DNA from 4 places in the Ensifer sp. 22521 genome. Region 4 is predicted to be linked to each of the others. Evidence: riboswitches for the same ligand, from Rfam matches in the RefSeq annotation. Region 4 holds a riboswitch; each other region holds the start of a gene.
The links. Region 4 has a riboswitch for cobalamin ahead of ACTJKE_RS01070 (aromatic ring-hydroxylating oxygenase subunit alpha). Riboswitches for the same ligand answer to the same signal wherever they lie in the genome.
Positions count from the first base shown of each region.

Region 1 (7,078 bases), on a different contig from region 4:
AGATCATGAGATTGCCGATCGACGTCAGCACGAAGGCGACGGCGACGCCGGCAAGCACCAGGCGATCGGCACTGGTGCCTAGAGCGCGGGAAACGAAGGCGACCAGTACGGTTGCCAGCAGCGCGCCGCCAAAGGCAAAGAGCGGCACCGTGAGAAGACCGAGGATCATTCCGGTGTGGAGCAGTGCGACAATCGCCCCGAGCGCGCCACCCGAGGAGACGCCAAGCAGATGCGGATCGGCAAGCGGATTGCGCGTGACCGATTGCAGCACCGCACCCGTCAGCGCCAATCCGGCGCCGACAAGCCCCGCCAGCATGACCCGCGGCAGGCGCACGTCCCAGACGATGCTTTCACGCCCCGCCGACCAGAAGGCCTCGACGCTGCCGGGCGCGAGCTTGCTTGCGACGATCGACCAGACGGTGGTGACCGGGATCGGCGCCGAGCCGAGCGACACGCCCGCGGTCACGGTCAGGAGAAGCAGCAGCAACGCCGCAAACACCCCGACCCCGCCGCGGATCACCCGAACGGGAACAACCCGCGAAACGGCAGCGGGACCAGGCGACGTATCCTCAGCCAGCATCGGTTACAGGCCCTCGCCGTGAAAGACCTTGGCGAGCCGGGCGATGGCGTCGATGTTGCGCGGCCCCGGCGTCGCCTCGACATAATCGAGCACCACGAAGCGGTCGTTTTTCACCGCATCGATAGTGGCGAAGGCCGGATTGTTCTTCATGAAGGCGATCTTGTCCTCGGCTTTCACCTCGCCGTAGTTGACGATCACCACGACCTCCGGATTGCGATCGATCACCGGCTCCCAGGAGACCTCCACCCAGCTCTTGTCGACGTCGTCCATGATGTTGGCGCCACCGGCCGCCTCGATCATCGCCGTCGGGATGCCGAAGCGGCCTGATGTGAAGGGCTTTTCCTCGCCGGAATCATAGACGAAGACGCGCGTCGGCTTTTCACGGCCGGCATTTGCCTCGGTGATCGCGGCCAGTTGGCGGCGGTAGCCGTCGACCAGCGCCTCGGCGCGATCCTCGACCCCGAAGATGCGGCCGAGGTTGAGGAGATCGACGAACATGTCGTCCATCGTAGGCTTTTCCCTGGCCATGACATGGATGCAGGATTCGGTCAGTTCGTAGACGCCGATCTTGAACGGCGCCAAGGTCTCGGGCGTCACCTCGCCGCCGACCTTCATGCCGTAGTTCCAGCCGGCGAAGAAGAAATCGGCGTCGGCGTTGAGGAGCACTTCCTTGGTCGGATATTTCTCCGCAAGCTCCGGCAGTTCCTTCACACCTTCGCGCAGCTTTTCATCCAGCGTCTTCCAGCCGGAAACGCCGGTGTAGCCGACCATGTGGTCCTGCAGCTTCAGCGCCAGCATCATCTCGATCAGATTGACGTCGTTGGCGATCGCCCGCTTCGGCGCAGCATCGAAGGTCACCTCGCGGTTGCAGCTCTTGACGGTAACCGGATAGGCGAGCGCCGGCACAGCAGTGGCGATGAGAAACAGGAAGGCAGAGGAGGCAATGTTGATCTTCATGAAATGGATCCCTGTCGAGGAAGTGAAAAGGAGAAACGGGCGGTGCCGGCAACGGCGGTGCTGTGGGCGGTGGCGGTGACACCGAAGGCGGAGGACAGCGCCCGCGGGCTCAGCACCGCGTCGGGTGTGCCAAAGGCGATGAGCCGCCCCGCCGTCACGATCGCCACGTCAGTCGCGAATTCGGCGGCGAGATTGATGTCGTGCAGCGTCGATACGATCGTCAGCTTCAACGTCTGCAACAGCTCGAGGATTTCGAGCTGGTGGCGGATGTCGAGATGGTTGGTCGGCTCATCGAGGATGATGATGCGCGGCTCCTGGGCAAGCGCCCGGGCAATCAGCACCCGCTGTTTCTCGCCGCCCGAGAGCGTCGAGAACTGGCGGCCGGCCAGATGGGCGAGATCGAGATGGGAGAGTGCATGCTGCACCCGCTCGCGGTCGGTGTCCGTCCAGCCGTTGAGCCCCTCCCGCCGCGGGATGCGGCCCATCATCACCACGTCGCGCACGCTGAAGGGAAAATCGCCGGGCATTTCCTGAAGCACGACGGCGATCGTTTTCGCCGCTTCGCGCGCCGAAATCGACCACAGGTCGACGCCGTCGACCTCGATGCGGCCCGCATTCGGCTGCACCGCCCGGTAAAGGCAGCGTAAGAGCGAGGTCTTGCCGGCCCCGTTCGGCCCGAGGATCGCAAGCCGGCTGCCCGCCTCGATCGCGAAGTCCATGTCGTCGACCAGGGTCAGCCCCGGGCGCGGCCCCCAGCAAAGCCCCTTAACGCGAAGGGCGGCTCCTGTTGCGGTGCAGGTCATGGTCTGATCCCACCCCGGCAGCGCCACGCGTCCATCCCCGACGCACCAAACGCGCTTGAGCGCATGCGTGTCGCGCTCATTGGAAATGGCCCGCAACGTCTTCGGAGACGAGCATGGCCGCCGGGATGCGGGCGAGCGTCTTGCCCTTCAGCCCGCGCGGCCGTTCGGCAGCCCGCGTCATGCCGTCGCCGCGCTCCACATAGGTGGCGGCAAAGCGGACGAGATCGTCGATGTCCTCTTCCGGCGAAATGTCGCCAAAGAGATAGGTCGCCTTGCCCGTCGCCTGGAAGGCGATGGTGCAGGGGCGCGTACATGCCGCCATGCAGACCGTGCCGGCAATCGAGAAATCACGATCGAGCGGCTCGCCGAGCGCGGCAATGCTGCGGTTAAGACGCTTTATCAGCTCGGCGCCCGGCATGCAGGGGCCGCCGGTAAAACGGCAATCGGTGCAGACCGTTATCTTATGCTGTCGGGAAGTCGGCTCAGCCATTTTCTCTCTCCGCCGGACTGACGGCAAGAGATGGCGAAGCGGTAGGATGACGGATGACCGTCGCGCGAAAGCCAGTTCTTTTCCATCGGAACACCCCGTCCGTTGTGGTTGATCGGTTCGATGGCAGGTCTCCTGGCTCGCGGGTCGCGGCGCATCCACGTCTTCCCGGCCATTGGCCAGTGACATGGTGTGAATGCGCTGTCCGCTCACAGTTGCGGGGGCAGCCACGGTTTCGGTCCCGTCAGGGTCGTCCGTTCCGTGTTCCCTTTTCAGCCGCCTCCGCATTGTCGCGGACGCAGCACCATCGCGCTCTTCCTCGCATGAATCGGCAGCGGATACAACCGATGGGGTCGGGCGGCCGGGATCTATCAACATGCGGCGTTTCGTCATATACTGACTGTTATAAAATAACATAACAACAATCAACAAGGTAATGATCCTAAGTCACCCTGCCGGCCGCCGCGGGCGAGAGTCTCGCCTGACGGCGACGACCGGCGTATCCTTGCTCCTTGGCTTGTCGGGAAAGGAGCTCTGCCATGGCTGCCTATTTGATCGCCGATGTCGATATCACCGATGCAGCGACCTTCGAGGAATACAAAAGAGAGGTGCCGGCGACGGAGGCCCGCTATGGCGGGCGCTATCTCGGCCGCGGTGGCGCAACCCGGGTGCTTGAAGGCGACTGGGAACCGCACCGGCTCGTCATCCTCGAGTTCCCGGACATGCAAGCCTTGCTCTCCTGGTACCAATCGCCGGAGTATCAGCGCCTGAAGACGATCCGTGAGCGCTGTGCCAGGACACGGATCATAGCACTCGAAGGCGTCGCCATCTGAAGCGGAGCGCAAGACTGGCCGCAATTGCCGGCCTTGCTCGTGAAACGAACGGATGAGCGCCCCCGTCACTTCAAGCTTCGCGGCGCGCGGATGAAGCAACTGCGGGGCATGTGCTCCGGGTCCATCGACATGCGGCGTTTCGTCATGTCCATCCGTTATGCGATAACATAAAAATACAACGCCAGAGTTGAATAGCCGGCGAAATCCGCCGTGGTGGGACCGTGTACCTTCATCGGGACCGGCGCGCCGCCACCCTCTCGAACTTGCCTTCGCACGACCGCCCGGCCCGACGCTTTCGGACCGGTGCCGCGCAGCGCTCATCAGCCCCCACTGCGCGCAAAAGCCGGAAATTTAACGTACGTTACGCTCACGTAACCCCAAGGCCGTTGAGAAAATCAGCAGCCGAAGCGACAATTGCCAAAGCTAGGATTGGGCATCCACAAGCCACCGATAAAATCAACTTAGCCGCGCAGGTCCCGAAATGAAGTGATGGCAACGCAACTTTCTAAAGGGGATGGCAGTGAATCCAATTGACTTCTTCGTCGAGACGCTTCGGACCTATCCTCCGGTCGCTGTCTTCCTCGCCCTCGGCATCGGTTTCCTGATCGGACCCATCAAGGTCGCGGGGTTCAATCTCGGAAACGTCACCGCCACGCTCCTGGCGGGCGTCCTCATCGGGCAGCTGGGCGTCCAGGTTTCCGGTGATCTGAAGTCCACCTTGTTCCTGATCTTCCTGTTCGCCGTCGGCTACGGTGTCGGCCCGCAATTCGTGCGCGGCTTGAGCACCGATGGGCCGAAACAGATCGCGTTTGCGCTGTCTGTCCTGGTGCTGTGCCTCATCGTTCCCTATCTCTGCGCGCTGATCGCTGGGCTTCCGCTTGGCTACGGCGCCGGCATGTATGCCGGCTCGCAGACGATCTCGGCGGCGATCGGCGTTGCGACCGACCAGATCAATTCGCTCGGGCTGACGCCGGAGCAGGCCAAGACCTTTGCCGACCAGATTCCGATTGCCTATGCGGTCACCTACATCTGGGGCACGATCGGCTCTGCCATCATCCTCGCCCAGCTTGGCCCAAAACTTCTAGGCATCGATCTTCCGGCGGCCTGCAAGGAGTATGAGGCCAAGCTCGGCGGCGGCACCGAGAGCAGCGAACCCGGCATCACCCGCGCCTATCACGACTTCGGCCTTCGGGCCTATCGGATCGACGAAGCAAGCGGGCTAACCGGAACGCCGGTCAAGAACCTGCTTCCCGGCATTCGCGTCTTCGTCGAGCGCCTGCGCCGTGGGGATCAGATCATCGAAGCAGACGGCAACACCGTGCTGCAGCCGGGCGACGTCGTCGCCTTCTCCGGCCGGCGCGCCCTGCTCGTCGAAAACCTGGACAGCAAGCTGACGGAGGTCGAGGACAAGGAGCTTTTGAACGCGGAGGCCGAGATCGTCGACGTCTACGTGACCAGCAAGGCGCTGGCCGGAAAGACACTCGCCGAAGTCAGCACGATGGATTGGGCGCGCGGCGTTTATGCCCGCAAGATCGTGCGCTCGCTGGTCGAGATCCCGGTCCTTCCCGGCACGACCGTCGAGCGTGGCGACATCGTCACCATCGGCGGCGCAAGGAGGCACGTCGAAGCGGCGATCAAGGCTCTCGGCTTTGCCGATCGCCCGGTCGAAACCACCGACATCGCCTTCCTCGGCTGGGGTCTCTTCATCGGCGCGATGATCGGGGCGCTGACGATAACGATCGGCGGTATTCCGATCGGGCTATCCACGTCAGGCGGCGCCCTGCTTGCCGGTCTCGTGCTCGGCTGGCTGCGCACCACCTACCCCGCCTTCGGCCGCATCCCGTCGCCGGCGCTGTGGCTGTTGAACACGCTCGGCCTCAACATCTTCATCGCCGTGGTCGGTATCGGCGCCGGACCGGGCTTCGTCGCAGGCCTCCAGGAGGTTGGCATTTCGCTGTTCATCTGGGGAGTCGTTGCAACCTCCATCCCGATGATCGCCTCGGTGCTGATCGGCCACTATGTCTTCAAGTTCCACCCGGCGATCCTGTTTGGCGCCTGCGCCGGCGTCAGGACCACGACCGCAGCGCTCGGCATGATCCAGGAGGCGGCCAAGAGCAAGGTGCCGGCGCTTGGCTACGGCATGCCCTACGCCATCGGCAACACGCTGCTCACCATCTTCGGCCTCGTCATCGTCATCATGCTCGCCTGAGGCGCGCCGACGAACCGAGACCATTGTTCCAATTTCATAGATCACAGGGAGTGTGGATCATGTTGGACAGAAAATTCTACGACAGCATTTCCGATCTCAGCCCGTTCGAAATCAAGGACGAACTGATCAAGCTCGCCAAGACGAGCTCGCAGAAATCCGCCAAGGCCTTCCTCAATGCCGGCCGCGGCAACCCGAACTGGACGGCAACGCGCGCCCGCGAAGCCTTCTTCCTGCTCGGCCAGTTCGCCCTGACGGAGGCTAAACGCGCCTACTACGATCCGAAGGCGGGCGTCGCCGGCATGCCGCCCCAGGACGGCGCGCATGCGCGGTTCCAGAAGTGGATCAAGAAACAGCTTCAAAGCACGGAAACCGTGGACGAGGAAGACGAAGGCGTCCCGGCCGCCAAAACCCTCGGTGACGCCGTCGCCTATGCCATCAACACCTTCGGCTTCGACCCGGATGGATTCGTGCATGAGCTGACCGACTCGATCATCGGCGACAACTATCCGGTCCCCGATCGGGCGCTGCATCACAACGAGATCATCACCCACGAATATCTGATGTGGGCGATGTGCGCCGGCCACCGGCCAAGCGTGAAATTCGACCTCTACCCGGTCGAAGGCGGCACCGCCGCCATGTGCTACATCTTCAAGGCCTTGAAGAACGCCCGCATCCTCAACGCCGGCGACACGATCGCGCTCGGAACGCCGATCTTCACTCCCTATCTCGAGATGCCGCAGCTCGAGGACTACACGCTGAAGACCATCAATGTCAGCGCCGAGCAGGAAGATCGCTTCCAGTTCACCGACGATGACATCAAGGCGCTAGAAAACCCCGAGGTGAAGGCGCTGTTCCTGGTCAACCCCGGTAACCCGTCGGCCGTCGCGATGGATCCGGATTCGATCAAGCGCCTTGTCGATCTCGTAAACAACAAGCGTCCCGATCTGATCATCCTTACCGATGACGTCTACGGCACCTTCGTCCCGGGGTTCCAGTCATTGCTCGGCCATCTGCCGCGCAACACCATCGGCGTCTATTCCTATTCGAAGTACTTCGGCTGCACCGGCTGGCGCCTCGGCGTGGTGGCCGTTGCCCAGGACAATATCTTCGACGAGAAGATCAAGGCGCATCCGGAGCCGATCCAGAAGCTTCTGGAAAAGCGCTACAAGGCGATGACGCCGAAGCCGCGCGAGGTGAAGTTCATCGACC
Region 1 is NZ_JBQENM010000019.1:116,628-123,705, forward strand. It holds gene ACTJKE_RS25600 (FecCD family ABC transporter permease) at 1-580, opposite strand, end outside; gene ACTJKE_RS25605 (ABC transporter substrate-binding protein) at 584-1,537, opposite strand; gene ACTJKE_RS25610 (ABC transporter ATP-binding protein) at 1,534-2,340, opposite strand; gene ACTJKE_RS25615 (DUF1636 family protein) at 2,417-2,830, opposite strand; cobalamin riboswitch at 2,936-3,151, opposite strand; gene ACTJKE_RS25620 (DUF1330 domain-containing protein) at 3,367-3,660, shown strand; gene aspT (aspartate-alanine antiporter) at 4,181-5,869, shown strand; gene ACTJKE_RS25630 (bifunctional aspartate transaminase/aspartate 4-decarboxylase) at 5,929-7,078, shown strand, end outside.
Region 1: another riboswitch for cobalamin. It lies ahead of ACTJKE_RS25615 (DUF1636 family protein); the one in region 4 lies ahead of ACTJKE_RS01070 (aromatic ring-hydroxylating oxygenase subunit alpha).

Region 2 (7,078 bases), on a different contig from region 4:
GGTCGTCGGCGGCAGCGCCGGCATCGCCTTCGCGCCGCGCCATGGTTTGACCGCGCGTGCCTTGCTGCTGGCGGCAGATGAGGCGCTCTATCTTGCCAAGCGACGTGGCCGCAACCGCGTCGAGACCGCTGACGATACGGTGCTGCCGGGTGAAACCACCGGCGAGCAGCCAACCGCCGGGCCAAGCGGCCTGGGCGATTTTTCTACTCCGGTACGTTATAGGGCGTGATGACCACCACGGCCGAAAGCTGAGGGCCGACTGCGGCGGACGGCACGCGGCCGTAAAGCATGATGGTGCGGAAGGCCGTGCGCGCGTCGGTCTTCAGGTCGTGATGCAGGACGAAATGAATGCGCCGCGCGCGCAGCAGCGCCAGATTGTCATCGTCGAGATCATGGGCGATGTAGAGCGCGCAGTTGCGGTTGAGGCGATCGAAGGCTGCCAGCACCGAGCGGTTGCCGCCGCCGATCGAATAGGCGGCATTGATGTCGGGGTTGGCGGCGAGCGCTGCGTCCGCCAGCGCGCCGGTTTCGCTATCGCGACCATGCCCCTCGCTGATCTCGACGATCCTGATTGTCGGATAGTGCTGACGCAGCACTCGGCGAAAGCCGATCTCCCGCTCTTCCTCGCCGCGGAAGCGGCCGCTGGATAGCGTCACGAGGACCGTGGCCGCGGCACCTGCAAAGCGTTCGCCAATCAGATAGGCAGCCGTTTCTCCGGCCGCCCGGTTGTCGGCGCCCGCATAGGCGGTGCGCTGGGAGTTGGGAAGGTCGGTCACCAGCGTCACGACGGGAATGCCGCCTGTCTCGAAGCGTGCGACGGCGCCAACGATCTCGGGCACATCCGGCGCCTTCAATACCAGCCCGTCGGTTCCGCGCAGGCGGATGCGGCCGAGCAGTTGCACGATGTCCTGCGGCCGCATGGTCTCGGCGAAGTGAAAACGGCAGCGAAAGCTCGTCGGCGCCAGTGTCATGGCTTCGCTTTCAAAGGCCCGTCGTACCGCATCGGTAAAGCGCTCCGGCGCCTCCATGACGATATCGATCGCGAACTTGCGGCCTTGAATGTCGAGTCCCGCCTGCTGCTTCTCCAGTTCCTCGATGGCTGCGCGAACCCTGGCGACGGTCTGGCGGCGGACACCCGGGCGCTCGTTGAGTACGCGATCGACCGTCGCGGTGCTGAGACCGGCCTGAAAGGCGATGTCCTTGACCAGAAAGGGATGGGCCACCGCCGCTGCTCTCCTGATGGATTTTTGATGGATTCCTGCTCTATATCATGTTTTGCCGCCGCCTATAGTCGTGCCCATCAAGATGTTCCGGAGGAGGAAACGCGATGAAGACCGACAACAGGGCGAGGCAGCGCATCGAGCGCATCTGGCTCACCGAAGCGGCCTGCGATATCGAGGCGTTCCGGGCGGAGGTCGAGCGCCGGACCAGCCTGGCCGACTATCCCTATGCTTCGAGCTGCGACCAGAACGTGTTGATCTACAACAGCGACGAGCTGATTGCCGCCTGCGGCGATGCAGAAACGCGGCGGGCGGTGCTTGCCGAAATCTGTGAGGCGCTGGCGACCGGCCCGGGTGTGGCGGTGTTCAAGCGCGCCTTTGCCGATACCGCCGCGGTGGATGTCGCGAGCACCGTCTTCGACGAGATCATCGAGGAGCAGCATCGCAGCAACAGCGGCGGCGGCGACCACTTCGCCAAGCCTGGCGCCAATGATCGCATCTGGAACTCGCTGGAAAAGCACTGCCTGAAGGCGCCGGCGAATTTTGCCGCCTACTACGGCAATGCCATCATTGCGCTTGTCAGCGAAGCCTGGCTTGGGCCGAATTACCAGATGACGGCGCAGGTGAACCGCGTCAATCCGGGCGGCGCGGCACAATCGGCGCACCGGGACTACCATCTCGGCTTCCAGACCGCCGCGGTGATCGAGCGCTATCCAGCGCATGTCCACAAGCTCTCGCCGGTGCTGACGCTGCAGGGCGCGGTCGCCCACTGCGACATGCCGCTTGAAAGCGGGCCGACCCTGTTCCTGCCCTATAGCCAGACCTATGTGCCGGGTTATCTGGCGCTCAATCGGCCCGAGTTCCGGGCCTATTTCGACGAGCACCATGTCCAGCTCCCGCTCGAAAAGGGCGATGTCGTCTTCTTCAATCCGGCGCTCTTCCACGCGGCCGGCAACAACCGCTCCACCGACATCCGCCGCGTGGCGAACCTGCTGCAGGTGTCCTCGGCCTTTGGCCGGACAATGGAAACGGTCGATCGACTGACGATGAGCGCGACGCTCTATCCGGCGTTGAAGGTTTTGCTTGGCGGGGGCAAACTGACCAATGCAGAAGCGGCCAATGCCATCGCGTCCTGCGCCGAGGGCTATTCCTTCCCAACCAATCTCGACCGCGATCCGCCGCTTGGCGGGCTGGCGCCAAAGACCCAGGCGCAGTTGATGCGCGAGGCGCTTGCCGCGGGAGCAAGCGAGCAGGATTTTCGGGCCTCACTCGACGCGCAGGCGAAGCGCAAGCTGAGTTGACGGGTCAGTCTCACAATTGACAGGCTCCCGGCGCATTTCGCTCGGGAGCCGTAGCTGTTTCACATCATCATTTGCGAGGGAGGAACTCGATGAACGGACAGATGCAAGGCAAGGTCGCCATCGTCACCGGCGGCACGCAAGGGCTGGGCGCAACGATCGCCGGCCTATTCGCCGAACGCGGTGCGGCGGGCATCGTCATTTGTGGGCGCAATGCCGCCAAGGGGCGGGCGAAGGCCGAGCAAATCGGCAAGGCCAGCGCCGCGAAAGTGGTCTATGTCGAGGCCGATCTTGAAAAGGTGGACGACGCGCGCAAGGTCGTTGCCGCCTGCGATGCGGAATTCGGTCGGGTCGATGCGCTGGTCAATGCCGCCGCCATCACCGATCGCGGCACGATCCTGGACACGACACCGGAACTCTTCGACCGGATGTTCGCCATCAATGTGCGGGCGCCGTTCTTCCTGATGCAGGAGACGGTGAAGGTGATGCGGCGCGAGCGAACGGAAGGCACCATCGTCAATATCGGCTCGATGTCGGCAATGGCCGGGCAGCCCTTCATTGCGGCCTATTGCTCGTCGAAAGGCGCTCTGGAGACGCTGACCAAGAACACTGCCTATGCGCTTCTGCGCAACCGCATCCGCGTCAACGGCCTGAATATCGGCTGGATGGCTTCCGAAGGCGAGGACCGCATCCAGCGCGAATTTCACGGCGCTGCCGCGGATTGGCTCGAAAAGGCGGCCGCCAGCCAACCCTTCGGCAGGCTCGTCGATCCGGCCGAGGTGGCGCGAGCCTGCGCCTACCTGTCTTCGGCGGAATCCGGGCTGATGACCGGATCGGTGATCTGCTTCGACCAATCGGTCTGGGGCGGCTATGACGGTTCGCCCCATCCGGTGGCGCCGCTCTAGATCACGATGATTTTGGGTCGGATCGATCCAAAATCATAAACGTGATCGGTCCTTAGAAGTTAGAGCGGAATGCGGGCGGAAAACTGCGTGCACTTTTCCTCATCCCGCTCTGACGGGCGCTTGTCTTTCGCTAGTGGCTGTGCCCTTATGACGCCGTCAGGTGCCCGCGCAAGCGGGAGAATCGGGAATCCGGTGTCATTCCGGAACGTGCCCAACGCTGTGACGGGGACAGTCGCCTCTACAAGTGCCTTGAATTGATTCAAGGTTTTGCCACTGGATCTTAAATCGATCTGGGAAGGTGAGGCGACCGGTTGAACCGAAGTCAGAAGACCGGCCTGGCGAGATAGACCGAACCCCGCGCGGACGGCGGGAGGTTTTCGCATTGTTGGGGATCGAACGATGCTGACTGAACCGAAGGGCGGCCTTGCGGCTGCCGGTGCCTTCTCGCTGGATGAGCGGGAGGCTGTCTACCGCGCTATCGAAACACGCCGCGACGTGCGCGACGAATTCTTGGCAGAGCCTCTTCCCGACGATCTGGTGAAACGCCTGCTTACGGCGGCGCACAGTGCACCGTCGGTTGGCTTCATGCAGCCCTGGAATTTCGTACTGGTGCGGGGGGCAGAAACGCGCGAGCGCGTCTGGCAGGCGTTTCGTCGCGCCAATGATGAGGCGGCGCTGATGTTCGAGGTAGAGCAGCAGACCAAATACCGCTCGCTGAAACTCGAAGGCATTCGCAAGGCACCGCTCAGCATTTGCGTCACCTGTGACCGCACGCGCGGCGGCGCCGTCGTTCTCGGCCGCACGCACAATCCGCAGATGGATGTCTATTCGACGGTTTGCGCCGTGCAAAACCTGTGGCTTGCGGCCCGCGCCGAAGGAGTTGGCGTCGGCTGGGTCAGCATCTTTCACGAGGCCGAGATCAAGGCGATCCTCGGCATTCCCGATCATATCGAGATCGTCGCCTGGCTCTGCCTCGGTTATGTCGATCGCCTTTACCAGCAGCCCGAACTGGCGGTGAAGGGATGGCGGCAACGCCTGCCGCTGGAAGAGCTGGTGTTTGAGGAAGGCTGGGGGAACTGCGGCGAGAGTTCCTAAAACCCGTCTCGCAAAAGTGCGCAGCGGTTTTGCGATAACGACGTGCGAAGTATCAAAAACTTAAAGTGCAATGAGCGAATCTAAAAGATCGCGACGCGCTTTAAGGCGGCGCCAGGATCAGTTCTGGACCGGTTGATAGGCCGGTCCCTTCGGGTGCTTCAGGTCGATCGAGGTTTCTTCCTGCGGCAGGAAGGTCGGGCCGACGACGCGCACCTTGCTCTTGGACGGGTCGTAGGGCCGCTCCTCGGCCGGCGCCTTGGCGGTCGTGGTGTCCGCCGGTTTCTTGGTTTCGATCACGACGATGGACGACTGATCGTCGCCGATCTTGGTGCCGGTCGTCTTCGGCGAGGTTGCGGCAGTCTGCGGTATCTGGCAGCCGCACATGCCAGGCTTGCTGATGCCGCGGGTGCGATAGGCAAACGCATTGGGCATTTCGGTATAGGGTAGCCCGGTCACGGTCGAGACCATCTGTTCGCTCTCTTCCGTGTTGATATCGTGGAAGTAGAGTTCCGTTTCGGCGCCAGGGCAGCGCGCCCGGCAGGCCTGTTCGTCACGCGGGAAGTCGGCCGGCGTCGCATCCGAGGAGATCGGGAAGAAGGCGCCGTCGCAGGTGCGCACGCACATGGTCCGCAACGTTCCGCGGTAATAGCCATCCTGCGGCGCATAACTGTCTTCGTTATGCCCGAGCATCGGCCCGTAGGCGTCCTCAGGTGGCAGGTCGGCAATGATGTTGCGGTGCGTTTCGGGCTCTTCGGGCTCGACGCTGGCGAACTCCTCGCTGTCGCTGTAGCAGCCGTTGATTTCAAGCGCGGCAAGGATGCGGCGGCGGTTGTCTTCGCTGCCGCCGGCGAAGATCTGCTCGCGCTCCGACTTCAGCATGCGCAGATTGTCTTCCATCTCGGCGATGAGGCTGTCGAGCTCCCCGCAGCTGTCGGGGTCGCCGCCATCGAAGGTGACGACGCTGCCGCCACCGCAGCCCGCGCGGCGGCGGTCGTTCTTCGCCCGGCGCAGCTCGATATTCTGTCGTGAGATGGCGCTGGCATAGTCCCGGGCATCCGCAGTGGTGGCGACCATGTCGGGCAGTTGCGCAAGCCGGGTATTCAGCCGGTCGCACACGGTCGATGCCAGCGAAGGATCGGCACCGACCAGGGCCAGCGGCACAAGCACCACAGCGACGTGTTTCAAGCGCGGGAACACGGGCGAAGTCTCTTCCTGATGCCGCATGATGCCGGCCTTCTGATATGGGCGGCTGCCAGCGGCAATTCCTGTTTCACCTCCATCATAGAGCTTGTCGGTGATCGTGCAACGACAAGCGGCGGTTTGCGTTAACGGCTCCGGCCGGCGATGGCATTCAAGCGGCGCGGGCGGTTTCGAGCGACATCGGGCGTTCGAGAACGGTGCCTTCGATGGCGGCAATGGCCTTCATGCGCTGAAGCAGGTCGTTAGTCACTTCCCAGGCGACGGCAACGGCGAAGACCGAGCCGATGCGATGGGGTTCGGCAATGCGCTCGCCCGGGCATCCCATGCGGCGGAACATGCGCTCCAGGAACACGTCGGTGACCGTGACGATGTGGCTGATGCCGGAGGCGAGACCGAGTTCGCCGACACCGCACATCAACTCGGCGGCGGCGATCGTCACCTGATTGGAGGCGCGGTCCTGCGAAATCTCGGGCTCGATGCAGAAGCGGCTCGATTCCCACACCGAGGCGCTGCGGATTTCCGGATTGTCGCCGAGCAGGATCGGGAAGGTATCGTCCAGCATGTTGGGGCCGAGCGTCGGCAGCAGCCTCAGCGAGCCACGCAGCCGGCCGTCGGGAGCGTAGGATAGCACGTAGAGCGGGTTCGCCGTGTCGTAGTTGTCGATTTCCCATGCGCCGTCCGTCTGAACGTCCCACTTCAGGAAGTCGTGGAAGACGCGCTTGCGCAGCCGGAACATGTCGTCGACGGCCTGCAGGTGCTGTGCTCGGGTCTTTCCGTTCAGGATCCTGATCATCTTTTTCTCCATCCTTGTCTTGGGATGGGCGGATGCTGTCAGGCTGGCGGCGGTCGCGTAACTGTCGGTAGTGACAGTTTAAATCAGCGATATTTCCCACTAGATTTCGAGGGGTTTTGGGAGGGCCTTGGCGCGAGCTGCGTCAAACGGTGGGGATCAGTGCATGGCGGACGGCTTGGGCGACGGCCTGCGTGTTGGAGACGACATTCAGCTTGCGCCTCGCATTGGTCATGAAGAAGCGCACGGTGCGTTCGGAAATGCCGAGGATAGTGGCGATTTCCCAATAGCTCTTGCCGGCGGCGGCCCAGGTCAAAACCTCGGTTTCGCGACCGGTGAGGCGCATGTCACGCGCCGAAAGGCCGCCGGCCATTGCGCCGTGTTCCAGCATGGCCGCATGGAAGAGATTCGCGGCGAGCTGGAAATCGCGCAGATGTTGGCGCCGATAGGCCGTCCATTCGTCGGCCGGCATGTTGACGTTGATTGCCAGCAGCGCCGTCCGACCTGCGGGTGATGGCAGCGGCAAGGCAACGCCCTCGGTGGAAATGCCGATTTCCTGCGCGGCCTGAA
Region 2 is NZ_JBQENM010000009.1:249,263-256,340, reverse strand. It holds gene ACTJKE_RS16255 (GGDEF domain-containing protein) at 1-229, shown strand, start outside; gene ACTJKE_RS16250 (LacI family DNA-binding transcriptional regulator) at 204-1,223, opposite strand; gene ACTJKE_RS16245 (phytanoyl-CoA dioxygenase family protein) at 1,328-2,521, shown strand; gene ACTJKE_RS16240 (SDR family oxidoreductase) at 2,611-3,423, shown strand; cobalamin riboswitch at 3,565-3,776, shown strand; gene bluB (5,6-dimethylbenzimidazole synthase) at 3,823-4,518, shown strand; gene ACTJKE_RS16230 (DUF2865 domain-containing protein) at 4,636-5,742, opposite strand; gene ACTJKE_RS16225 (acyl-homoserine-lactone synthase) at 5,870-6,511, opposite strand; gene ACTJKE_RS16220 (helix-turn-helix transcriptional regulator) at 6,654-7,078, opposite strand, start outside.
Region 2: another riboswitch for cobalamin. It lies ahead of bluB (5,6-dimethylbenzimidazole synthase); the one in region 4 lies ahead of ACTJKE_RS01070 (aromatic ring-hydroxylating oxygenase subunit alpha).

Region 3 (7,078 bases), on a different contig from region 4:
GACCCAGGCCTTCCAGTTCAGCGTGCTGCAGCGGGTGACGCACTAGGGCCGCAACCGGTTTGGCGCCTGCGTCGCTTCTGCCATGGCTAGCGCACCTGCGAGAAGGTGAAGGCTCTGTCGCCATGGTACCAGATGAACTCGTTTTCCCGGGCGCTCAGTCCTCCGGGGTTCCGCGAGACCACCCCACAAAGGTTCGTCGTTTTCAGCCACAGGAAACAAACCTCGTCCTTCTCGAACCGGACCTCGACATTGCTCATCCTGCCGGCGCCGAGCGAAGCCCAGTCTCCCGTCAAGGTGGCGATGCCCTCGGGCGAAACGACAGCTTCATGTTCCTCGCCCGAATCCAGCATGCGTCCACGCAACCGGTGCCCGAAGAACAACGAACGGAGCTCATCGGCTGGCAGCCTGTCGCGAATGCTGACGTCGGTGTTCATCAGGGTCTCAGGCACGCCCGCCAGACGCAGTCCCTGATAGAGCTTCTCGCTGGCATGCGGCTGCGCCAGGTCCAGCGGCGGGCGCTCTGAAATGCAGACGGGCGTTCCGCCACGGCTGATGCGAAGCGCGTCGTAGCGGGCGACTGCCCCCTCAGCCTCCGCGCGGTGACCGAGATGTCCGGCGGCAGAGGCAAGGAGAAGGAAAGGACCGTCATCCTGGGGGTTGAGTGCGATACTGCTTTTCGCCGCTGCCGCTGCCGCTTCGAAATCCTCCAGGCTGAACTGCGTCAGGCCGAGGACGTACAGGAAGAAGGACGGGGAGTGCGGATCGAGGCGGATCGCCGTGCGGATATAGGGCAGAGCCTCCGCCGGCCGTCCGGCGGATGTCAGGACGAAGGCCGTCAATGCGTAGCTCCAGGAGTCGCCGGGTTCCAGCGCGATCGCTTCCTTGAGGTCTGCGAGCGCGTCGGCATGCCGCCAGTCCACTTCGGCAAGGAGGGCCGCTGCCTGATAGGCGAGTGCCGTCTTATGTTTCTGCGCCATCCGCAGAAACTGCCGCGCCTTGGCTCGCGCCTCGAAGCGCGTGATGCCCAGCTGATAGTGCCAGCGCCAAAGGTAAATGCGCGCATAGACCATGGCTGCGGCGGCATAGGCACGTCCATAGGCGGGATCGAGCGCAATCGCCTGGTCGAAATAGGGCAGTGCCTTTGCGAAGTCTTCGGGCGTGGTGCGCCGGTGGTGCTCCCAGCCGCGCAGGAACGCATCGAAGGCCGCCGGCACGGTCGTTTCCTTGCGCCCGAAGGCCATCTGCTGGTCAGGATCCAGCCGCAACGCAAGCGCTTCGGCAATGCCGCGCATCACTTCGTCCTGCAGCGCAAAGGCGTCGGTGAGCGATCCGTCGAACTTTCCGGCCCAGACGTGACCGCCATCCAGGGAATCTATGAGCTGCGCATTGATGCGAAGCTGCTCTCCGGCACGCTGGACGCTGCCTTCAAGCACATATCGGACACCGAGTTCTTCCGACACCTGCCTGGCTGTCACCGATCTCCCCTTGTAGGTGAAGGTCGAGTTGCGCGCGATGACGAACAGGCCGGAGATCTGGGCCAGTTCGGTGACAAGGCCGTCGGTCATGCCATTGGCGAAAAACTCCTGCTTGGGGTCATCGCTGACATTGGCAAACGGAAGCACGGCGATCGAGGGCTTGTCTGCCTGGCTGAAGTCCACGGCCTGAGCCGGACGGATGTCGGCAGGCGGCTGCCACGGGCGCCACCAGGCGGCGCCGGCGGCGGCTGTGAATGCCAGGGCAGATGCCGCTGCCAGGGCGACCCAGCGTCTTCCACGGTGCGCCCTGGCCTTCGGCTTGCCGGCGTGGGCTTCGTCCAGCCAGAGACGGTAGGTCCGAACCGGTTTTTCGACGTGTTTCAGGCGCTGCTCGCCGAGAAAGACGAAACCGACATCGAGGTGCTTCTCGACCTGGTCGTAGGCGGTGCCGGAGATGACGATGCCGCCCGGTTCGGCCAGGCTCTGCAGGCGCTCGGCGATGATGACACCATCGCCGTGGATGTCGTCGCCCTCGACGATCACGTCGCCAAGATTGATGCCGATGCGGAATTGCAGCCGCCCCGCGTCCACGCCGCGACTATCAGATTTGGCGCGCTGCACCTCGACCGCACATCGGACTGCCTCGACGACGCTGTGGAACTCGACCAGCAGGCCGTCGCCCATGGTCTTGATCAGCCGGCCGCGATGCGTCTCGATGCTTTGTTCGAATAGTTCGTGCAGGTCGGCCTGAAAGCGGGCGCAGGTACCCTCCTCGTCGGCCTGGGTAAGCAGCCCATAGCCGCAAACGTCGGCAATCATCACGGCGGCGAGCCTGCGTTCCATGTGCCTACCGGATAAACGAAGCCCCTCGGGTCGGTTGCGGGATGGTTCAGCGACCTTTGCACGTCCATAGGACGCGCGGCGCTGCAGTTTAACGCAACATCCGTCATTGCTAAAATATGTTCGTTCGCGATCTGCCATTCGCCTCATGTCCGGTGCGGCTTCGCGCTCGACAAATCGTCGCGCGACGCAAGTCGGCCGGGGAGGTGTCGCAAGCGTCGATTGACTTTGCGGCGCCCGCTTCCTAATCATCGGATGTTGGATGGTTCCCCCTTGTCGTGGCGATCGGGGGGAATAATTGGGAATGTGACGGATGGACCCAAATCGGGCATCCTTATCGCAGCCGACCCCGCGACTGTAGAACGGTCAGGGTTCGCCATCGGGCTCAAATTCAGAGCTGCCAGCCGGTTGCATGGGGCAATCGAGGCAGTGCGGAATCGAGCCGGAAAAGCCACTGGCGTGGCATCGTGATCAGCCGGGTTGGACGCCTCTTCTTCTACGAATCGTCCGCCTTTCACGAAGCCGCCCACAGCGCCGCGCGTCGGAGACGACGCGCAAAGGTTCGCTGTGGCACCGGAAAGCGCCGGGAAGGTGAGGCGGGCCGCTCGGGTCCTGACATCGGAACCTCGTCCATTCTGAGCGAGGCGATGTGGGGCCTCGTGACGCCGTGAGCCAGGAGACCTGCCACCCGACATGGGCATTCCGCCCGAGGAGACGTGTCGTCTCCAACGCCATCACGGAGGTTGTTTTGGCTCTCAGATACTTTCCCGAACGCGCCGCCGGCGCGTCGAACGGCTGTTGCCATCTGCCGCTGACCTTGGCGCGGTCGCGATGAGCAATCCCAGCGCCGGACCCGTTCTGGTCCTCGGCGGCGCCCGTTCCGGCAAGTCCAGCTTTTCCGAGAAGCTCGTCGAAGCGTCCGGTCTCGCCAAACATTATGTCGCCACCGGCCGCGCCTGGGACGACGAAATGCGCGCGCGCATCGACCATCACAAGATGCGCCGCGGCGAAGGCTGGACGACGCATGAGGAGCCGGTCGATCTCGTCGGCATCCTCAGTCGCATCGATAATCCCGATCACGTCGTGCTGATCGACTGCCTGACGCTGTGGGTCACCAATCTCATGCTCGAGGAGCGCGACATCGAGGCGGAGTTCGCAGCGCTCGCCGCCTACCTGCCGCAGGCGCAGGCGCGCCTCGTTTTCGTTTCCAACGAGGTCGGCCTCGGCATTGTGCCCGAGAACCGCATGGCGCGCGAGTTTCGCGACCATGCCGGCCGGCTTCACCAGATCGTTGCGGAGAAATCCGCTGAAGTTTACTTTGTCGCGGCCGGTTTGCCGCTGAAAATGAAGGGTTGAATAATGACCACTGCGAGAACCAGCCACGGCAAGATCCCGGCGACTGTCATCACCGGCTTCCTCGGCGCCGGCAAGACGACGATGATCCGCAATCTGTTGCAGAACGCCGACGGCAAGCGCATCGCGCTGATCATCAACGAGTTCGGCGATCTCGGCGTCGACGGCGACGTCTTGAAGGGCTGCGGTGCGGAGGCCTGCACCGAGGACGACATCATCGAACTTACCAATGGCTGCATCTGCTGCACCGTGGCCGATGATTTCATCCCGACCATGACCAAGCTGCTCGAGCGCGAAAACCGCCCGGACCATATCATCATCGAGACCTCGGGCCTGGCTTTGCCGCAGCCGCTGATCGCCGCCTTCAACTGGCCGGATATCCGCAGTGAAGTCACCGTCGATGGCGTCGTCACCGTGGTCGACAGCGCTGCCGTTGCCGCCGGCCGCTTTGCCGACGACCATGACAAGGTCGATGCGCTGCGCGTCGAGGACGACAATCTCGACCATGAAAGCCCGATCGAGGAACTGTTCGAGGATCAGCTGACCGCTGCCGACCTCATAGTGCTCAACAAGACCGATCTGATCGACGCGTCCGGCCTCAAGGCGGTACGCGACGAGGTTTCCTCGCGCACCAGCCGCAAGCCGACCATGATCGAGGCGAAGAACGGCGAGGTGGCCGCCGCCATCCTGCTCGGCCTCGGCGTCGGCACCGAAAGCGATATCGCCAACCGCAAGTCGCATCACGAGATGGAGCATGAGGCGGGCGAGGAGCACGACCATGACGAGTTCGACAGCTTTGTCGTCGAGCTCGGCGCCATCGCCGATCCGGCCGCCTTCATCGATCGCCTCAAGGGCGTGATATCCGAGCACGACGTGCTGCGTCTCAAGGGTTTTGCCGATGTGCCTGGCAAGCCGATGCGCCTGCTGATCCAGGCGGTCGGTGCCCGCATCGACCAGTATTACGATCGCGCCTGGGCGGCCGGCGAAAAGCGCGGCACGCGTCTCGTCGTCATCGGCCTGCACGACATGGACGAGGCGGCGGTTCGCGCTGCGATTGCTGCGCTCGTCTGATCGTTCATTGAATGAAATGATCTAACGCATTGAAATAACGCAATTCCGGACGGAAGCCGCTTCACGCGTTTCCGTTCGGAATTGCCCGAACGGACAAGACCATGCATCTGCTTCTCGCCCAGAAAGGAACGATCGCCGACGGCAACGAGGCGATCGACCTTGGGCAAACGCCGGCCGACATCCTGTTCCTGTCTGCCGCCGACACCGAGCTCTCCTCGATCGCCGCCGCCCACGGCCGGCGTGACGGTGGCCTGAGCCTGCGCATTGCGAGCCTGATGAACCTGATGCATCCGATGTCGGTCGACACCTATGTCGAGCGCACGGCGCGTCATGCGAGGCTGATCGTCGTCCGGCCGCTCGGTGGCGCCAGCTATTTCCGCTATCTGCTCGAAGCCTTGCATGCGGCCGCCGTCACCCACCGTTTCCAGATCGCGGTGCTGCCGGGCGACGACAAGCCGGACCCGGGCCTTGAACCGTTTTCTACGGTTGAGGCCGATGACCGCCAGCGGCTCTGGGCCTATTTCAACGAGGGCGGCGCCGACAATGCCGGCCTGTTCCTCGACTATGCCGAGGCGCTGGTTTCAGGCGCCGAGAAACCGCAGCCGGCCAAGCCTTTGCTGAAAGCCGGCATCTGGTGGCCGGGGCGGGGCGTGATCGGGGTTTCGGATTGGTTGAGTGTTGTGGGGGCTGGAGCCCCCGCATGCGCAAATCCCACCATCGCCATCTGCTTCTACCGCGCCCTCGTCCAGAGCGGCGAGACGCGGCCGGTCGAAGCGCTGATCGATGCGCTGAAGGTGCAAGGGGTTCGGGCACTGCCGGTCTTCGTCTCCAGCCTCAAGGATGCGGTCTCCGTCGGCACGCTGCAATCGATCTTTTCCGAGGCCCCACCCGACGTGGTGATGAATGCCACCGGCTTTGCCGTTTCTTCGCCCGGCGCCGATCGTCAGCCGACGGTGCTGGAATCAACCGGCGCGCCGGTGCTGCAGGTGATCTTCTCCGGCTCATCACGGCAGCAATGGGAGACATCGCCGCAGGGGCTGATGGCGCGCGATCTGGCGATGAACGTGGCGCTACCGGAGGTCGATGGCCGCATCCTTGCGCGCGCCGTCTCGTTCAAGGCGGCGTCGATCTACGATGCGAAAGTCGAGGCTAACATTGTCGGGCATGAGCCGCTCGAAGATCGGGTGCGTTTTGCCGCCAGCCTTGCCGTCAACTGGGCGAAGTTGCGTCGCACCGAACCCGCCGACCGGCGGATCGCCATCGTCATGGCCAATTATCCGAACCGCGACGGGCGCCTCGGCAATGGCGTCGGTCTCGACACACCGGCCGGCACCGTCGAAGTGCTGCGTGCCATGACGGCAGAAGGCTATGCGGTGGGCGACGTCCCGGAGGATGGCGACGCGCTGATGCGTTACCTGATGGCCGGGCCGACCAATGCGGCAGGCCGTGATCGTGAAATTAGAGAAACAATTTCGCTCAGCGATTACAACGCCTTCTTCGATTCGCTTCCGAAACAGATTCAGGATGAAGTTGGCGGCCGTTGGGGCGCGCCCGAGGCCGATCCGTTCTTCCTCGACGGCGCCTTCGCGCTGCCGCTCGCCCGCTTCGGCGATGTCATCGTCGGCATCCAGCCGGCGCGCGGCTACAACATCGATCCGAAGGAAAGCTACCACTCGCCGGACCTGGTGCCGCCGCATGGCTATCTCGCCTTCTATGCCTTCCTGCGCCATCAGTTCGGCGCGCAGGCGATCGTGCATATGGGCAAACACGGCAATCTCGAATGGCTGCCGGGCAAGTCGCTGGCGCTGTCTGAGACGTGTTACCCCGAGGCGATCTTCGGGCCGCTGCCGCATGTATATCCGTTCATCGTCAACGATCCGGGCGAAGGCACGCAGGCCAAGCGCCGCACCAGCGCCGTCATCATCGACCACCTGACGCCACCGCTCACGCGCGCTGAATCCTACGGGCCGCTCAAGGACCTCGAGGCGCTGGTCGACGAATATTACGACGCTGCCGGCGGCGACCCGCGACGGCTGCGGCTCTTGAGCCGCCAGATCCTCGACCTCGTGCGCGACATCGGCCTCGACAGCGATGCCGGTATCGACAAGGGCGACAGCGACGACAAGGCGCTGGAAAAGCTCGACGCCTATCTCTGCGACCTCAAGGAAATGCAGATCCGCGACGGCCTGCACATCTTCGGCGTGGCGCCGGACGGGCGCTTGCTGACCGATCTGACCGTGGCACTGGCCCGCGTTCCGCGCGGGCTTGGTGAAGGCGGGGACCAGAGCCTGCAGCGGGCGATCGCGGCGGATGCGGGGTTCGCCTTCGACCCGCTCGAT
Region 3 is NZ_JBQENM010000019.1:34,590-41,667, reverse strand. It holds gene ACTJKE_RS25175 (class I SAM-dependent methyltransferase) at 1-46, shown strand, start outside; gene ACTJKE_RS25170 (adenylate/guanylate cyclase domain-containing protein) at 87-2,318, opposite strand; cobalamin riboswitch at 2,562-2,710, shown strand; gene cobU (bifunctional adenosylcobinamide kinase/adenosylcobinamide-phosphate guanylyltransferase) at 3,147-3,671, shown strand; gene cobW (cobalamin biosynthesis protein CobW) at 3,675-4,739, shown strand; gene cobN (cobaltochelatase subunit CobN) at 4,841-7,078, shown strand, end outside.
Region 3: another riboswitch for cobalamin. It lies ahead of cobU (bifunctional adenosylcobinamide kinase/adenosylcobinamide-phosphate guanylyltransferase); the one in region 4 lies ahead of ACTJKE_RS01070 (aromatic ring-hydroxylating oxygenase subunit alpha).

Region 4 (7,078 bases):
ATCGGCAGCAGTGACGGCTTCGGCGCATTCGTTCATCCGCCTGTCGGCGTCGAAGGCATCACGCGACACACCAATATTATGCAAGGCATTGCTCATATACAGCCGGAGGTCGGTATACTTTCGCGCGCCGCTCCAGCACAGTCCGCCTCGGGGGCTGGGATTTACGATACATTAACGATACTGTCGGCAATCTCAGAGAATGGCAAAGCGGTATATCTCCACCACAGGGATGATTCTGCGCCTCGCGACCTTTCTAGGTCTGGCTTTCGCGGCGGCGATCGCACGCGCCGGTGAACTGGAACCCTGGAAGACCAAGTCCAACGCCATCATCGTCGATGCCTATGAGATGAACAGCATCGACTGGGAAACGATGCTTGCGGACAAGCGCATCTCCGGCTTCATCGCCAAGGCCTCCGATGGCCTGCCCGAGAGCTTCTCCTGCACCGGCGACCACAACGGCGACACCTTCAACCACTGCAAGACCATGTGGCGCAAATACGCCGTCAGCCGTGAGCTCTACCAGACCCGGCGCATGATCGCCCGCACACACGGGCTGCTGTGGGGTGCCTACCATCTCGCCCGTCCCGGCAATCCCGTCGACCAGGCGAACCATTTCCTCGATTACGCCGAGCCGCGCGACGACGAGTTGATGGTCCTCGATCTCGAGGGCATCGATGCGGAGAAATACATGTCGCTAGAGGATGCCGCGATTTTCGCCGGCCACGTCAAGACCCGCACCGGACGTTATCCGATCCTCTATACCAACCACATCACGGCCAAATATATCGCCGCGCACCGCGCCAAGCACCGGCTGCTGTCGCGCCTGCCGCTCTGGTACGCGCGCTACAAGCCGGATATCCGCCAGGTCTTCCCGATGGGCAATTGGGAAAGCTATGCGTTGTGGCAGTTCTCGTCCGGCATCAATTGCGGCAAACGGCGTTGCCCCTACCGCGTGCCAGGGACGCTCGACGATATCGACGTGAATGTCGCTGCAAAGTCGCCGCTGGCGCTGAAAGCGATTTGGGCGCAGGGTGCCTTGCTGCCTGAAAAGCCATTGCCGCTCACCCTCGTTGCTCAAGCCGAGCAGGGGACGGGCATGCACGCGGTCGCACGGGCCTCCGCAACGCTTGGCGAGCCGCTGCTCGTCAGCCGTGCCGGTGCCACGAGCGGCGCCGGCAGCGGCGTCGACAGGCTGGTGACGGGCTCGATCGACTTCGCTCGCCACGAGCGCGCCCTACAGGTGGCGGTCGCCGCCGATGACGCGGCACAGGGCGGTTGTATCGGCGCGGTTGCCAATGCCGACAATCTACGGCGCGTTGCAATCAAGCCTGCGCCCTGCAACACGCCCTGATCCTTCAGGCTTCGATCTGGACATCTCCCAGCGGCCGCGAGCAGCAGGCGAGGATGTAACCCTCGTCGATCTCGTCATCGAGAATACCGCCATTGTGGTTCATCTCGACCTCGCCCGCGACCTTCATCACCCGGCAGGTGCCGCAGATACCGCCCTCACAGGCAGCGCCGATCCTCACACCGTTGGCGCGTGCCGTCTGCAGGATCGTTTGGCCGGGTTTCGCCTCGACCTCCTTGCCGCTCATGGTGAAGGCGACCTTGGCCGCCTGAACCTCACCATCATCGCCGGCACCGGCGCGCACGGCGATCTCTTCCGCGGCAGGTGCTGCCGCCGGCTGGAAGCTCTCCTCGTGATAGCGGGCCATGTCGAAGCCGGCTGCCTTCAGCATCTCGCGCACACCGCGCATGAACGGTTCCGGACCGCAGCAGAACACCGTGCGCTCCTGGAAGTCGGGAGCGAGCAACGGTAGCTTGGCACCGTCGATGCGGCCGCGCAGGCCATGCCAGCCGTGACGCGCCTCGTGCCCCTCGACGATGAAGCCGAGGTTCAGCCCGGACATCTGTGTCGCCAGAACCTCGAGCTCCGAGCGAAACAGAAGGTCGTCCGGCCGGCGCGCGCAGGAGATGAAGGTGACATCGGTCTCCGGCACGCAGTCGGCCATCCAGCGCGTCATCGACATCATCGGGGTGATGCCGGATCCGGCGGAGATAAACAGGTACTTTTCGCCGGGATGACGGACGAAGCTGAAATCTCCGAGCGGTCCAAAAGCCCGGAGCTTCATGCCCGGCTTCAGGTGATCGAACATCCAGCGGGTGCCGACGCTGTCGGCCTGCGCCTTCACCGTGACGGCAATCGACAGCGGTCGCGATGGCGTCGACGACAGGGTGTAGGTGCGCATGACCGGTTCGTCGGCGACCGGCAATTCGAGGGTGACGAACTGGCCGGGCAGATAACGAAACCAGGCGGGCTTCTCCGCACGGAAGGTGAAGGTCATGACATCGGCGGTTTCGACAACCGCCGATGTGCATTCGAGCATCTGCTGCCGGTCGATCCAGACATGCAGTTCGTCGAAATGATGGAAGGAGGACGCCATCTGCATGTCAGGCGACCTTTGAGAGCGGAGCCGCATCGCCCTGCAGGCGCTGCTCCATGAACTTGCAGTACCATTCGACGAACTGCATCACGCCACCCTCGTGCTCCGGCGAATACGGACCGGGCTCATAGGCCGGCGAGCGGATGCCGAAGGCATTTTCCTCGACGATCTGGCGATCCTGGTCGTTGGTCTCGGTCCAGACATGAGTCAGATCCTCGAGCGTGTAGTCGACACCTTCGACCGCGTCCTTGTGGACCAGCCACTTCGTTGTCACCTGCGTGAGTTCCGGCCCCAGCGGCAACACGCGGAAGGTGATGGCGTGATCCGAAAGCACGTGGTTCCAGGTCGTCGGGTAGTGGAACATCAGGAGCGTGCCGATCTGCTTCTGCCTGACATCGGCCGACAGCGCCCTTTTTACGGCGGGCGCACCCGACATGGTGTAGCTTTCGGCATTATCGACCAGCGGCATGCGCGCGGCGCGGAACTGGCCGGTCGGCGACATCCGGAACTCGCTCGGCAGGCCCTCGGCCTCGCACTTCGCCCAATGGGCGGCAATCACCGGATCGTCCTTGGCGCCCTGCACCCCGGTCGCGGTCGGCGCTTCCGGATAGGTCCGGCAGAGTTCGGGGTGATTGGCGGCGCAGTGGTAGCACTCGCGGTTGTTCTCCCAAACGAGCTTCCAGTTGCCCTTTTCGATGATGGTGCTTTCGAAGGCGACCTTGGTCTCTCCCAGCCGGTGCGGCGCGAGGTAGGGGAATGCCAGCTCGCGGAAGGCGGCGAAATCCGCCGGCGTCTCCGACAGGTTGATGAAGATGTAGCCGCCGACCGTTTCGCAATGGATCTGCTTCAGGCTGTGGGCAGCCTTGTCGAAGTCCTCGCCCATCTGGCGCGCAAAGAGCAGCGAGCCGTCGAGCTCATAGGTCCATTGATGATAGGGACAGACGAGCTTCGCCGAAGAGCCCTTGTGCTGCGTGCAGACGCGGGAGCCGCGGTGGCGGCAGGAGTTGTGGAGCGCGCGGATCGTGCCCTGGCGATCGCGGGTGATGACGACCGGATAGTCGCCGACCTGGACGGTGAAATAGTTGCCGGCCCGCGGGATTTCGCAATCGTGGCCGATGAACAGCCAATCCCGATACCAGATGTTTTCCAGGTCCTGCCGGTAATAGTCGGGGTCGATGTAGAAGGCCCGATCGAGGCTGTAGCCGTCACGCCGGCCCTTCAGCTTGCGAAGCATATCGGTCTTGGTATCCATGTCCTGTCCTCATGCGCCATGTTTCGGAGAGGCAGGACAGGAACCCGCACGGGCGCGCACCCATGCGTCTTAGGCTCCGATCCGGCTGCCCGCCGCAACCCGTTACGGTTATGTCTGTCAAGGCTGGTTTCCGGGCTCAGGAGCCGTCCTTCGAAGGACCAGCCCGGCGCCTTCCCGGACGGAAAACCGTCCAGTGGCCTTTTGCCGAGGCTTTCGCTCCACCACCGTTGCGGGGGCAGCGCCGGGATTTGACCGGCTTCCCAATTCTCCGCCTTCCCCTTTGGAAGACGACACCTTGAGTAAGGATATGTAAGCGCGGAAGGCGCCTCGGCAGGCGCCGGATAGCGACATTCAATTCCAGAATGACGACACGATCGAAACCGCCTTCTGGAAACGGAATCGAGAATTTTTCACTTTATAAACATATAGATAGATCAAAAATTTGGCAGATGCCGTCTTTTGTGACTGACATGACGCAGACACAGGAAGGCTTCGCCCGTTTGCGACATTCCCATGAATGTGCAGGGGCATCTTCCGCGAACGAAAGGAAATCCTTCATTAACCATAAGCCACTAGGCTTGCCGGCGGACGAAGATGTCCGGCAGGCAGATGGCACACTGACGATCATGGCAAAGTTCAGATATTACGACGCTGCGGCCGAGAAGCCGCCGGCGGTCATGCCGAAGACGGCCGTTCACACCGAGTTTCTGCGCACCGGCAGGATCAACCGCCGGCAATGGCTGCCGAGCGAGCGACGGTATCTGAGCTACGAAGAAGTCGCGGACAGGACCGGCAAGAAGCTCGCGACCGCCGGTGACACGACGCACAAGCGGATCAACGGCTTTCATGCCTCGATCCAGTTTCCCAAGCTGATTTTTCACCGCACGCTCGTCGGCAAGCCGCATCTCGGCTATTGCCATGTGACGGCGGCGCGGACGGCGGTCACGCCTTCCAAGGACATCACCTGGTCGTTCTACTTCGCCAATTTCTTCAGCGACCTTGGTGATGAGACGCATTTCTTCGACCGTATCCAGAGCGGCTATTCCCGCATGTATTTCGCGGTCGCGATCGAGCCGAACGCCGAAGACGGACAGATGGTCATCAACCGCAACGTCCGCGACAACGGGCTCCTCTTCCGCACGGACGACCCCAAGGTTGCTCTCAAGAACGTGCTGATGCTGGGTGCCCGGGACTCCGCGCTGCGCCGCATCATCCGCAGTCTCTGAGGCAGCAACCGAACGCCCCCAAAAAAATCGTTCTGTTTTCCCGGCACGTCCGTTAAGGAAGCGTCGGAAAGGAAACGGCATGGCAGAGATCATCGACACAGGCAGGGAACCGGACCGCGCGATCGAACGCGCCTGCGCCGTTCTTGCCGAAGGCGAACCGGTCGCCATTCCCACCGAAACCGTCTATGGCCTTGCCGCCGACGCCACCAATCCCGATGCGATCAGCCGCATCTACGAGATGAAGGGCCGGCCGCGCTTCAATCCGCTGATCTCGCATGTCTCCGACATGGCGATGGCCGAGGCCCATGTGCGCTTCGACCCGATTTCCCGACGCCTGGCGGAAACCTTCTGGCCCGGACCCCTGACGCTGATCTTGCCGCAGCGGCCCGATAGCAGCGTGCATGCGCTGGCCTCGGCCGGCCTCGACACGCTTGGCATCCGCATGCCCGACGGCTTTTCGCGCCGGGTGATCGCCCGCTTCGGGCGGCCGCTCGCAGCGCCCAGCGCCAACACCTCGGGCAAGATCAGCCCGACCAGTGCGGTCCATGTCGATGCGGATCTCGGCGAAAAGCTGAAACTGATCCTCGACGCAGGCCCGGCCGAAATCGGCTTGGAGTCCACGATCATCAAGGTCGATGGCGACGAGATCCGGCTGCTCCGCCCCGGCGGCCTCGATGCCGCAGAAATCGAGCGCCTGCTCGATCGTCCGGTGATCCGACCGGAAACGGCGGGAGCAACGATCGAGGCGCCGGGCATGCTGGCCTCCCACTACGCGCCCGGCGCGGCCGTCAGGCTCGATGTTGCCGATGTGCGTGCGGGCGAGGCCTTGATCCGCTTCGGCGGCGGCCGGATCGCCGGCGAGGAACAGGCGGCCATCGTTCTCGATCTCAGCCCGACCGGAAATCTTCACGAAGCGGCAGCCAATCTCTTCGACTACATGAAGCGGGCCGACGCCAGTGGCGCTGCGACGATCGCCTTCGGGCCGATCCCTTCGGAAGGATTGGGAGAAGCGATCATCGACCGGCTGCAGCGTGCGGCGGCGCCGCGAGGGTGAGATCGCGTGCGGCTTCTCCTCCGCACCCCGCCCTCACCGGACGGCCGCGATTGCGGTTATGATCGCAGCCGATAGGAACCGAGGATCGTGTCTTCAGATCGACCGATCCGATAGCGCGCTCAAGCGCAGTGCGAAGGCAGACTCATGACGACCCTTCCCTCTCCTGAACTCATCGCCTCCTTCGTCGAGATCGTCGGCAGCGCCAATGCGCTCACCGCCGAAGCGGACAAGGCGCGCTATCTCGTCGAATCCCGCGGGCTCTTTCGCGGCACGACGCCGATGGTGCTTCGCCCCGGTTCGGTCGACGAAGTCTCTCGCATCATGAAACTCGCCAGCGCGACCCGCACCGCGATCGTACCGCAGGGCGGCAACACCGGCCACGTGGCCGGACAGATCCCGCGGGAAGGCAAAGCGGACATCGTGCTTTCGCTCGAACGGCTGAACCGGATTCGCGACGTGGATCCGGTCGGCAACGTGATCGTCGCGGACGCCGGATGCATTCTCGCCGACATCCAGAAGGCAGCGGACGATCACAATCGCCTGTTCCCGCTGTCGCTCGGATCGGAAGGCTCCGCGCGTATCGGCGGCAATCTCTCCACCAATGCCGGCGGCACGGCGGTGCTCGCCTATGGCAACATGCGCCAGCTCTGCCTCGGCCTCGAGGTCGTGTTGCCAACCGGCGAAATTTGGGACGGGCTGCGCCGGCTGAAGAAGGACAATACCGGCTACGACCTGCGCGACCTCTTCATCGGCGCCGAGGGCACGCTCGGCGTCATCACCGGCGCGGTGCTCAAGCTATTCCCGAAACCGCTTGGACATCAGGTAGCCTTCGCCGGTGTCGGCAGTGTGGAGCATGCGCTCGCTCTCTTCGAAAAGGCCGCCAGCCTTTGCGGGCCGGCGCTGACCGGCTTCGAGCTGATGCCGCGCCTCGGCGTCGAATTCACGACGAAACATATTCCCGGCGTTCGCGACCCGATGGACACCGTCCATCCTTGGTACGCGCTGATCGACATCTCGACCTCGGATTCGGCCGAAAGCGCCGAGCGCATGGTCAACGACCTCCTGGAACAGGGCTTTGCCGCCGGTCTCGTCGAAAACGCCG
Region 4 is NZ_JBQENM010000001.1:232,972-240,049, reverse strand. It holds partial or broken gene ACTJKE_RS01080 (glycoside hydrolase family 25 protein) at 200-1,210, shown strand; gene ACTJKE_RS01075 (hybrid-cluster NAD(P)-dependent oxidoreductase) at 1,356-2,450, opposite strand; gene ACTJKE_RS01070 (aromatic ring-hydroxylating oxygenase subunit alpha) at 2,452-3,696, opposite strand; cobalamin riboswitch at 3,801-4,009, opposite strand; gene ACTJKE_RS01065 (DUF6656 family protein) at 4,323-4,922, shown strand; gene ACTJKE_RS01060 (L-threonylcarbamoyladenylate synthase) at 5,002-5,976, shown strand; gene ACTJKE_RS01055 (FAD-binding oxidoreductase) at 6,121-7,078, shown strand, end outside.